2 regions of the Streptomyces sp. NPDC043738 genome follow, and region 2 is predicted to be linked to the other one. Evidence: riboswitches for the same ligand, from Rfam matches in the RefSeq annotation. Region 2 holds a riboswitch; the other holds the start of a gene.
The links. Region 2 has a riboswitch for S-adenosylmethionine ahead of AC0680_RS30905 (aminotransferase class V-fold PLP-dependent enzyme). Riboswitches for the same ligand answer to the same signal wherever they lie in the genome.

Region 1: linked by a shared signal. The riboswitch ahead of thrC (threonine synthase) and the one ahead of AC0680_RS30905 (aminotransferase class V-fold PLP-dependent enzyme) in region 2 are both predicted to bind S-adenosylmethionine.

The regions. Positions count from the first base shown of each region.
Region 1 is NZ_JBWKCJ010000011.1:155,405-160,619, reverse strand. Features, by position in the region: gene groL (chaperonin GroEL) at 1-144, opposite strand, end outside; gene AC0680_RS17195 (cold-shock protein) at 580-783, opposite strand; gene AC0680_RS17190 (MoaD/ThiS family protein) at 1,271-1,549, opposite strand; gene thrC (threonine synthase) at 1,603-2,895, opposite strand; SAM riboswitch class I at 2,913-3,062, opposite strand; gene AC0680_RS17180 (glucosyl-3-phosphoglycerate synthase) at 3,261-4,217, shown strand; gene AC0680_RS17175 (alpha,alpha-trehalose-phosphate synthase (UDP-forming)) at 4,266-5,215, shown strand, end outside.
Region 2 is NZ_JBWKCJ010000030.1:100,526-105,740, forward strand. Features, by position in the region: gene AC0680_RS30890 (hypothetical protein) at 1-168, opposite strand, end outside; gene AC0680_RS30895 (rhomboid family intramembrane serine protease) at 496-1,176, shown strand; gene AC0680_RS30900 (Lrp/AsnC ligand binding domain-containing protein) at 1,173-1,454, shown strand; gene AC0680_RS30905 (aminotransferase class V-fold PLP-dependent enzyme) at 1,838-3,211, opposite strand; SAM riboswitch class IV at 3,392-3,509, opposite strand; gene trpD (anthranilate phosphoribosyltransferase) at 3,601-4,665, opposite strand; gene qcrB (cytochrome bc1 complex cytochrome b subunit) at 4,806-5,215, opposite strand, start outside.

The sequences.
Region 1 (5,215 bases), on a different contig from region 2:
GATCGTGGGGGCGCCCCACTTCTTCTCGAGGACGACGTTGCGGCCCTTGGGGCCGAGGGTGACCTTGACGGCGTCGGCGAGCTGGTTCATCCCGCGCTCGAGACCGCGCCGTGCCTCCTCGTCGAACGCGATGATCTTGGCCATGTGAAGTGGTCCTCCCGGACGGGGTGGATTTCTCCGGATCGGCACCCGTGCCCGCGACGGACGGTCCGTGCGCCGTGTGGTTCCTTGCCCCACCCGGCGTCCGGACCTCACCGGCCCGATCCAAGTTCTGTCACTCTCACTCGGAGAGTGCTAACGCCAATGATTAGCACTCGGGCAGGGCGAGTGCAAGCCGCCTGAAGGGGCTCGCCGAGGGTCGGCGGGTGGGCGAGGGGTGAGCGACGGGCGGGCGCCGGCCGCCCGTCGGGGCGCCGCCCGGGGCATTGCGCGGCGGCGAACGGCACGGCACGGACGCAGGCGGGACGAGGTGCGGGCGCAGACGACGGGGACTCAGGTCCCGCCGCGGACAGGGCAGACAGAAGGCCCGTACCCCATGACGGGGTACGGGCCTTCTCTACGCTGCAGTCGGCCCGCGCCTCAGGCGCTCACCCTGACCATGTCCGCCTGCGGCCCCTTCTGGCCCTGCGAGATCTCGAACTCGACCCGCTGGCCCTCCTCAAGGGTGCGGTAGCCGTCCATCTGAATCGCGCTGTAGTGGACGAATACATCCGCACCACCGTCGACCGCGATGAAGCCGTACCCCTTCTCCGCGTTGAACCACTTGACGGTGCCCTGAGCCATGCCTAACTCCCCTATTACTGGCCCTTGCGCAGGACCGCACTCCGCGGACCCGGGTCAGACCTCACCCCGCGAAATGGCCCGTGGGGTGTGCGCCGGAACGCGTCGACCGCCGCTGAATGTATCTGCACCGATGCCCAGCGCAACAGGTCAATCGGACGAGAATTCTGGCGCCGGAGAATCGGAAATATGCCGTGAAATCCCGTTCCTCCGGGGCAAGTCGGGCCGGGCATAGCGCACGTAAGCGACAAATGCCGCACACACTTTGCGCACAACTCTCCGCGGTTTCCTATGCGTTCGGCACGTGCGCGGAGTTATCCGGAACGGGGATCACCGCAATGGTATCCCCTTTCACTAAGCGGAATTGCCCCGTCCGATTTCAACGGACGGGGCAATTCCGGTCAAGTAGGTGAAGAGATGGCGCAAATTAGCGCTCACCCGTCGACCGATCGGGGGCGACCGGTCGACGGCCACCGGGCGCGTACGCCTTTCAGCAGCCGCCGGCGACCGCCGGGATGATGGAGACGCCCGCACCGTCCGGGGTCGGCGTCTGAAGGCCCTGCTCGAAGCGCACATCGTCGTCGTTGACGTAGACGTTCACGAAGCGACGCAGCTTGCCGGCGTCGTCCAGGACACGGGCCGCGATGCCCTGGTGGTTCTTCTCCAGGTCGGCGATCACCTCGGAGAGGGTCGAGCCCTCGGCGGTGACCTCGGCCTCACCACCGGTGTACGTACGGAGGATGGTGGGGATGCGGACCTTGACGCTCATGGGTTCTGCCTTCCGGACAGGGTTGGGGAGTGCGGGTTCGTAGAGCTGTGGACTCAGCCTGCCAGGCCGGCCTCGCGGAACGCGTCCAGGCTCGGGCGGATCGTGGCCGTCGGCCCGGACGTCGGCGCGACGGCGTCAAGCGTCTTGAGGCCGTCACCCGTGTTGAGGACGACGGTGGTCAGGGACGGGTCGAGCAGACCCTCCTCGATCAGCTTCCTGGTGACGCCGACGGTCACCCCGCCCGCGGTCTCCGCGAAGATCCCCTCCGTCCGGGCCAGCAGCTTGATCGCGTCCACGACCTGCTCGTCGTCGACGTGCTCCACCGCACCGCCCGTACGGCGCGCGATGTCGAGCACATACGGACCGTCCGCCGGATTGCCGATCGCCAGCGACTTGGCGATGGTGTTCGGCTTCTGCGGGCGCACGACGTCGTGCCCGGCCTTGAAGGCCGTCGACACCGGCGAGCAGCCCTCCGCCTGGGCACCGAAGATCCGGTACGGCCGGTCCTCGACCAGGCCGAGGGCGATCAGCTCCTTGAGCCCCTTGTCGATCTTCGTCAGCTGCGAGCCGGACGCGACGGGGATGACGATCTGGTCCGGGAGCCGCCAGCCCAGCTGCTCGCAGATCTCGTACGCCAGCGTCTTGGAGCCCTCGCCGTAATAGGGGCGGAGATTGACGTTGACGAAGCCCCAGCCCTCGCCCAGCGGGTCGCCGATGAGCTCCGAGCAGAAGCGGTTGACGTCGTCGTAGTTGCCCTCGATGCCGACCAGGTCGCCGCCGTAGACCGCGGCCATGACGACCTTGCCGGCCTCCAGGTCGTGCGGGATGAACACACAGGACTTGAAGCCCGCGCGGCGGGCCGCGGCGCCGACCGCGCCGGCGAGGTTGCCCGTGGAGGAGCAGGACAGCGTCGTGAAGCCGAAGGCGCGGGCGGCCTCGACGGCGATCGCGACGACCCGGTCCTTGAAGGAGTGCGTGGGGTTGCCGGAGTCGTCCTTGACGTAGAGCGCGCCGGTGACGCCCAGCTCGGCGGCGAGCCGGTCGGCCTTGACGAGCTTGGTGCAGCCGGGGTTCAGATTCGGCTTGTCCGCCACATCGGTGGGGACGGGCAGCAGCGGGGCGTAGCGCCAGATGTTGTCCGGACCGGCCTCGATCTGCTTCCGCAGCGCCTCGGGGTCGCCGCTCGGCAGGTCGTAGGCGACTTCGAGCGGCCCGAAACAGGTCGCGCAGGCGAAGAGCGGGCTCAGGTCGAAGCGCTCACCGCACTCACGGCAGGACAGCGCGACGGCGGGACCCAGAGCGACGGCGGGGGCGGTTTCGGTGACTTCGGTGCTGTACACAGCCATGGAGGCGAGGCCCTTTCTCCTCATCTTCCTCATGGCGCATCTCGCCATGAGACGGATTTGGCACCTTCCCTAGCCGGGAGCCTCGCGCGCGATGATCGCGACGGAGACCGGCTGGAGGGTTGCCGGGGCTTCAACGGGCCGTATCCCTCTGCCCCTCTGGATGAGCGGTATGGCGCTGGGACGAAACCCAGGCGTTTGTGGCGCGGCGACCCCGACATGCGACGGCCATCCGCGTTGTTCAAGACTGTAACCGAAGGCCCTGACAGTTGAGATAGTCGTCCGAACCGCGAGATGGATCACAGAATGGCCCACACGACGGATTGCATACCGGTCGCGGCACCGGCGGCCACCGAGGAGTCGTAGACGTGCTGGAAGAGGTGGAGCGCTGGCTGAGCAGCCGCTCCTGGTCCGCCGCGGACCGTCCGCTGGAGCAGCTGCTGGAGGCCAAGCGCCAGACGGGCCGCACGGTCAGCGTCGTGCTGCCCGCGCTCGACGAGGAAGCCACGGTCGGCGCGATCGTCGCCGCGATCCGCGCCGAGCTGATGTGCGACGCCGTCCCCCTGGTCGACGAGCTGGTGGTGCTGGACTCCGGATCCACCGACCGCACCGCCGAGGTCGCGGCCGCGGCCGGCGCCCGCGTCGTGCACCGCGACACCGTCCTGCCCCGGCTGCCCGCACTGCCCGGCAAGGGCGAGGTCCTGTGGCGCTCGCTCCTGGTCACCACCGGCGACATCATCTGCTTCGTCGACGCCGACCTGCGGGAGTTCTCCGCCACCTTCGTCTCCGGGATCGTCGGCCCCCTGCTGACCGACCCCGACATCCACTTCGTCAAGGCGATGTACGACCGTCCCCTGGAGGCCGGCGGCCGCCCGGGCGAACAGGGCGGACGGGTCACCGAGCTGGTCGCCCGCCCCCTGCTGAACCTCCACTGGCCGCAGCTGGCCGGCTTCGTCCAGCCCCTGGGCGGCGAGTACGCGGCCCGGCGCTCCCTCCTGGAGCGCCTGCCCTTCCCGGTCGGCTACGGCGTCGAGCTCGGTCTGCTCGTCGACGCCCTGCACACCGTCGGCCTCGACGCCCTGGCCCAGGTGGACGTCGGCGTACGCAAGCACCGCCACCAGGGCGGCCAGGCCCTCGGCCGGATGGCGGCCGCCATCTACCGCACCGCCCAGCTCCGGCTCGCCCGAGGCCACCTGGTGCGCCCCCGGCTCACCCAATTCGACCGCGGCGAGGAGGGCTTCGTCCCGCGCACCACGGACGTGGACACCGAGGAGCGGCCGCCCATGGCCGAAATCCCCGAGTACGCGGCGCGGCGGGCGGCCTGACCCGTGTCCGTACGTTTGCGCGGTTCTGCGGCGGGTTAATGTCGCGACATGGTCTCCGAGCGCAGTGCGGTCCGGGCAGGTGCCGAGGTTCTCGTCGCGTCCAATCGCGGGCCGGTGGCGTACGCCGTGGGCGAGGACGGGGCGCTGAGCGCCAAGCGGGGCGGGGGCGGGCTGGTGTCCGGGCTGTCGGCCATCGGTCCCGGCACCGACGCGGTGTGGGTGTGCGCGGCGCTCGGTGACGGGGACCGGGAGGCCGTACGCCGGACCGGGGGCGCCCTGGCACCCGAGGACACCGGTGGACAGCGCGTCCGCATGCTGGACATCCCGTCCCAGGTGCACGCCGACGCCTACAACGGCATCGCGAACTCGGTGCTGTGGTTCGTCCACCACATGCTCTACCAGACGCCGCTGGAGCCGGCCTTCGACGCCGGGTTCCGGCAGCAGTGGGGCGCGTACGAGACGTACAACCGCGCCTTCGCCCAGGCCCTCGCCGACGAGGCCGCCGAGGGGGCGGCGGTGCTGGTGCAGGACTACCACCTGGCGCTGGTGCCGGGAATGCTGCGCGCACTGCGGCCCGACGTACGCATCGCGCACTTCTCCCACACGCCGTGGGCGCCGCCGGACTATTTCCGGATGCTGCCGGACGAGATCGCGCGGCAGCTGCTGGAGGGCATGCTGGGCGCCGATCAGCTGGGGTTCCTCACCCACCGCTGGGCGGACGCGTTCACCGCGTGCTGCGCCGAGGTCACCGGCGGCACGGGTGGCACCCGGATCGGTGCGTACGGGCTCGGGGCGGACGCCGACTTCCTGCTGGAGCGGTCGCGGCGGGCGGACGTCGAGGAGCGGCTGGCCACCCTGCGCGAGCAGATCGGCACCGGTCCCGACGGGGCGGCACGCAAGACCATCGTCCGGGTGGACCGCACCGAGCTGTCCAAGAACATCGTCCGCGGCCTGCTGGCCTACCGTCAGCTGCTGGCGGAGGAGCCGTCGTGGCGCGA
Region 2 (5,215 bases):
CTCGATGCTCTCACTGAGGACCTCGCGCTCCTCCACCTTCGGCTCCCCTGCCAGGTCCAGGTGGACGTACTCCACGACCTTGGCCTGGCGGGTCACATCGAAACGGGTGAGGTTGCCGCACAGCGTGCAGCGCCACCGGGTTTCGGCCGTCGGCAGGGGAACAGACATCGTGTCGTCCTCTTTCATGCTCGTCGATCTCATGCTGCTGCGCCGTTCACGCGGTGCGCCGTCGGACTGCGGAAGTACGCAAGGTACTGCCTGCAACCCTACGGCCTGATGGGGGGCCGGTGCGGGCCCCGCCCAGGAGCCGGGACGCGGCGAGGCACTCTGTCCCGATTGCCCGCATTACGCCATGATCACTTCATGACGGCGTCGGCTCCCCCTCCCCGTTCACCCCGTACTCCGCGCTCCGCGCGCGCCGATTCGCCCCGCCCATCCGGCCTCCTCCCCCGCCCGCCGCACCCCACCCGGTCCCTGACCGCGGTGTTCTCGCGGCTGACGAATGTGCTGATCGGCCTGTGCTGCGTGGTCTTCGTGGCCGGTCCCGTCTGCACCCTGAACCGGATGTACGGCACCGGCGACGCCCTGCTGAAGGCGCAGACCGCGTACTTCGAGCGGTGGGGCGTGATCCCGCTGGAGCTCTGGAGCGGTTCGCTGCGGGCGCTGATCACTCCGCTCACCGCGCTGTTCGTGCACGGCAGCTGGCTGCATCTGCTCGGCAACATACTGTTTCTGTACGTCTTCGGCGGGATGGCCGAGGCGCGGATGGGCCGGCTGCCGTTCGCCGCCTTCTACCTCATCATCGGCTACCTGGCGCTGCTCGGCTACGCGGCCGCGCACGCCTCCTCGGGCCAGACACTGGTGGGCGCCTCCGGCTCGATCGCCGGCGTCCTGGGCGCCTTCCTCTACCTCTTCCCCCGGGCCCGGGTCACCAGCGTCTTCCCCTTCCTGTTCTTCCTTCCGCTGCGCTTTCCCGCCTGGATCGTGCTGCTGTTCTGGTTCTTCCTCCAGTGGCAGGCCGCCCGGGACGACCCCCACGGGCCCGGCGTCGCCTACCTCGCGCACGTCGTCGGCTTCACGCTCGGCTTTCTGTACGCCTGGGTCCGGTACCGGAGGGATAGTGTGGGGGCCACCAGGGCGAATGACCCGGCGACCGAGGGAGAGAGCCAGCCGTGATCACGTCGATCGTGCTCATCAAGACCAGCGTGGACCAGATCCCCGAGATCGCCCAGAAGATCGCCGCACTGGACGGCGTCAGCGAGGTCTACTCCGTCACCGGCGCCCACGACCTCATCGCCATGGTCCGGGTCGCCGCCCACGACGACCTGGCGGACGTCATCCCCGGCCGGATCAGCAAGGTCCCCGGCGTCGCCTCCACCGAGACGCACATCGCCTTCCGCACGTACTCCCAGCACGACCTGGAGGCGGCGTTCGCGATCGGGCTCGACGCGTAGCGCTGCGCTGGGCTTGCTTCCCACGTTTTCGGCTGTCCCGCCGTGGGGGTTTCGCTTGGTTCGCCTGCGGCGGGCTGGGTGCCGCTGCGCGGGGCGTTTTCGGCAGCGGGTGCGCCCCTCCGGACTCCGTCCTGCGGTCCGCCCCCTCCCGTGGGAGGGGGAGAGAGACCGGTGGGGCCGGACGTCAGCGTTCGTGCGCCGGTAGTCGACGGAGCAGGTCAGTCCCCACCGGCCCGTCTTCCCACTCACCCACGGGAGGGGACAGACCGTAGGACGAAGTCCGTAGGGCTGTCACCGCACCCGACACACAACCGCCCGCCGCAGGCGCAACGGCGAGAAACCAGCACGGCGCCGCAGCCGACAACGTGGGACGGCTCCCCGCGTCAAAGAGACGCGGGTACGCAACGGCCGTCCTCCGTGCGGTAGTTCCACCGTGCGCCGTCCGCGATGAGTTCCTTCACCGCGCCGACGAAGCGGTCGATGTGCTCGTCGGGGGTGCCGGCGCCGAAACTGACGCGGATGGCGTTCAGGGCGCGCTCGCCGGGGGCCGCCTCGGGGGCGCCGCACTCCCCGGGGTCCTGCGGCTCGCTGCCCAGCAGGGTCCGCACGAGCGGGTGCGCGCAGAACAGGCCGTCGCGTACGCCGATGCCGTACTCGGCCGACAGCGCGGCGGCGAAGTGCGAGCTGTTCCAGCCGTCGACGACGAACGAGAGCACGCCCACCCTGGGTGCGTCGTCGCCGAAGAGGGAGAGCACCCTGACCTCGGGCACCTCGGCCAGGCCCTGCCGTACCCGGGCGATCAGCGCCTGCTCGCGGGCGCCCAGGTTGTCGAAGCCGGCCTCGGTCAGCGCCTGGCAGGCGGAGGCGATCGCGTAGGCGCCGATGACGTTCGGCGAACCGGCCTCGTGCCGGGCGGCGGTGGTGTGCCACTCGACGTCCACACCGCCGTCGGTGCGCCGGGAGACCCTGCGGCTGGCGCCGCCGCCGGCCAGGTACGGCTCGCCGTCCTGCAGCCAGTCCGCGCGGCCGGCCAGCACCCCGGCGCCGAACGGCGCGTACAGCTTGTGGCCGGAGAAGGCGACCCAGTCGACGTCCAGTTCGGCGATGTCGAGGGGGTGGTGCGGGGCGAGCTGGGCCGCGTCCAGCACGATCCGCGCGCCGTGGGCGTGGGCCGCGGCCGCCAGCTCCCGCACCGGCCACAGCTCACCGGTCACATTGGAGGCACCGGTCACGCACACCAGCGCCGGCCCGTAGGGCTCGCGCTCGGCGAGCGCCCTCTCCAGGATCTCCACCGCCTGCTGCGGGGTGCGCGGCGCGTTGAGGTACGTCACCGCGACGTCCGCCCGCTGCTCCCACGGCAGCAGCGAGGCGTGGTGCTCGGTCTCGAAGACGAACACCCGGGTGCCGGGCGGGAGTACGGAGGCGAGGAGGTTCAGCGAGTCGGTGGTGGCGCGGGTGAAGACCACCTGGTCGCCGGCTCGGCAGCCGAGGAACTCGGCGATGGTCCGGCGGCTGTTCTCGAAGAGGTCGGTGGAGAGCTGGGAGAGGTATCCGGCGCCGCGGTGCACGCTGCCGTAGTACGGGGCGTAGGCGGCCACGTCGTCCCAGACCCGCTGGAGCGCCGGTGCGCTGGCGGCGTAGTCGAGCGCGGCGTAGTCGACCTCGCCGCCGGTCACGAGCGGGACCAGGACATCGCGTCCCAGAACCGGCAGCGGGGCACAAACGGAGCTGTCGGCGGCAACGGCGGAAACAGACATGGCGAACTCCCGTGAGAGACAAGCGAATTCGCTGCGGGCGGACGCGTCAGGGTGCGTCACAGCGCACTGCGGGGCGCCGCAGCGTGAAAGGAAAAGGGGTGCGGAAAAGGGGCCGTCGGGCCCTATCGCATTCGCTGGTTCACGGAAGTTCTCCCTCGGGGACCAGGATCCCTGGCGAGGGATCCGCGCTTGCCGCAGACCTCGCTGCCTGCGGCCTGGTCATCACCCGGGGCACCCCGCCACGGACGGAGGGTTGCCGGACAGCGGGCCGGGGCCTGTGTCGCTGTCACTCGTGACCTGCGCAGCATCATGCCACACGATCAACAACGCGCAAGCCCCGGTCCGTATGACGGACTGGGGCCTGCGTCACACTCTGCGTCACCTGCCGCTCATGCGTTGCTGGCGGTCACCCACCGCTCCAGCGCCCGCCTGGCGGCGCCGGAGTCGATCGAGGCGGCGGCCTTCTCGATGCCCGCGCGGATCTGCGCCGCCAGGGGGGCGTCGTCCGGCTCCAGCGCGACCAGTGCGGCCGCCGCGTTCAGCAGGACCGCGTCGCGTACCGGTCCGGTCTCACCGTCCAGCAGCCGGCGGGCCACCTCCGCGTTGTAGGAGGCGTCCGCGCCGCGCAGGGCCTCGACGGGGACCAGGTCGATGCCGACGTCCCGCGGGTCGAAGTGCTCCTCGCGCACCGTGCCGTCCCGCACGACCCACACCCGGGAGGTCGCGGTCGTGGTCAGCTCGTCCAGGCCGTCGTCGCCGCGGAAGACCAGCGCCGAGGAGCCGCGCTCGGCGAGCACCCCGGCCAGGATCGGCGCCATCCGGGCGTCGGCGACGCCGGTCGCCTGGGCGCGGACCTTCGCCGGGTTGGTCAGCGGGCCCAGCACGTTGAAGGTCGTGCGGATGCCGAGCTGGCCCCGGGCGTTGGCGACGTGCCGCAGCGCGGGGTGGAACTTCACCGCGAAGCAGAAGGTGATGCCTGCTTCCTGCGCGACCTCGGTGACCCGCTGCGGGGTGAGGTCGAGGTTGACGCCGAGCTTCTCCAGCACGTCGGAGGCGCCGCTGGCCGAGGACGCCGCGCGATTGCCGTGCTTGACGACCTTCGCGCCGGTGCCGGCCACCACGATCGAGGACATCGTGGAGATGTTGACGGTCTTGGCGCCGTCGCCGCCGGTGCCGACGATGTCGACGCTGGGGCCGGGGACCTCGATCAGCCGGGCGTGCGCGTACATGGTGCGGACGAGTCCGGAGATCTCGGCGACGGTCTCGCCCTTGGCTCGCAGCGCCACCGCGAAGCCGGCGATCTGGGCGTCGCTGGCCTCGCCCCGCATGATCTTGTCCATCGCCCAGGCGGTGTCGTCGGCGCTGAGGTCACGGCCGTCGAGGAGGGCGTTGAGGATGCCCGGCCAGGTGTGGGCCGCCACGCTGTCGCCGCCTGCCGGGGTCACAACGTTCATGGTCCACGCTCCTGGTGTGTTTCCTGCTTATGCCGTCACCCTATCGACCCCGCGGGCACGCCGGAGGGCCCCGTCCGATCGCCGGACGGGGCCCTCTGGGTGGCGTGCTGCCTACGGTGCGCTACGAGGCGCCGAGGGGATCAGTGGTGGCCGTGGCCACTGGTGATCTCCTGGTACTCCTCGACCGTGGGCTTGGCGATGACGCTGTCCTCGCCGTAGTAGGACTTCGAGAGCTTGGCGCGCAGCTTCTGCGAGCGCTTGATCTTGCGCTTGACGCCGTTCTCGTCGACCTCCGGGCCCAGCTCGAGCGGCTTGGGCTGCTCGTGCTGCGTCAGGAGGTGCAGCTGCTCCTGGTCGAGCGGCTCGTGGACCTCGATGAACTCACCGTGCGGCAGGCGCTTGATGATGCCGGACTCGCGGCCGTGCAGCACCTTGTCCCTGTCGCGCCGCTGCAGACCCAGGCAGATCCGCTTGGTGGCGATGAAGGCCAGCACCGGTCCGACGAAGAACGCGATCCGGACGAACCAGGTGATGGTGTTGATCGACAGGT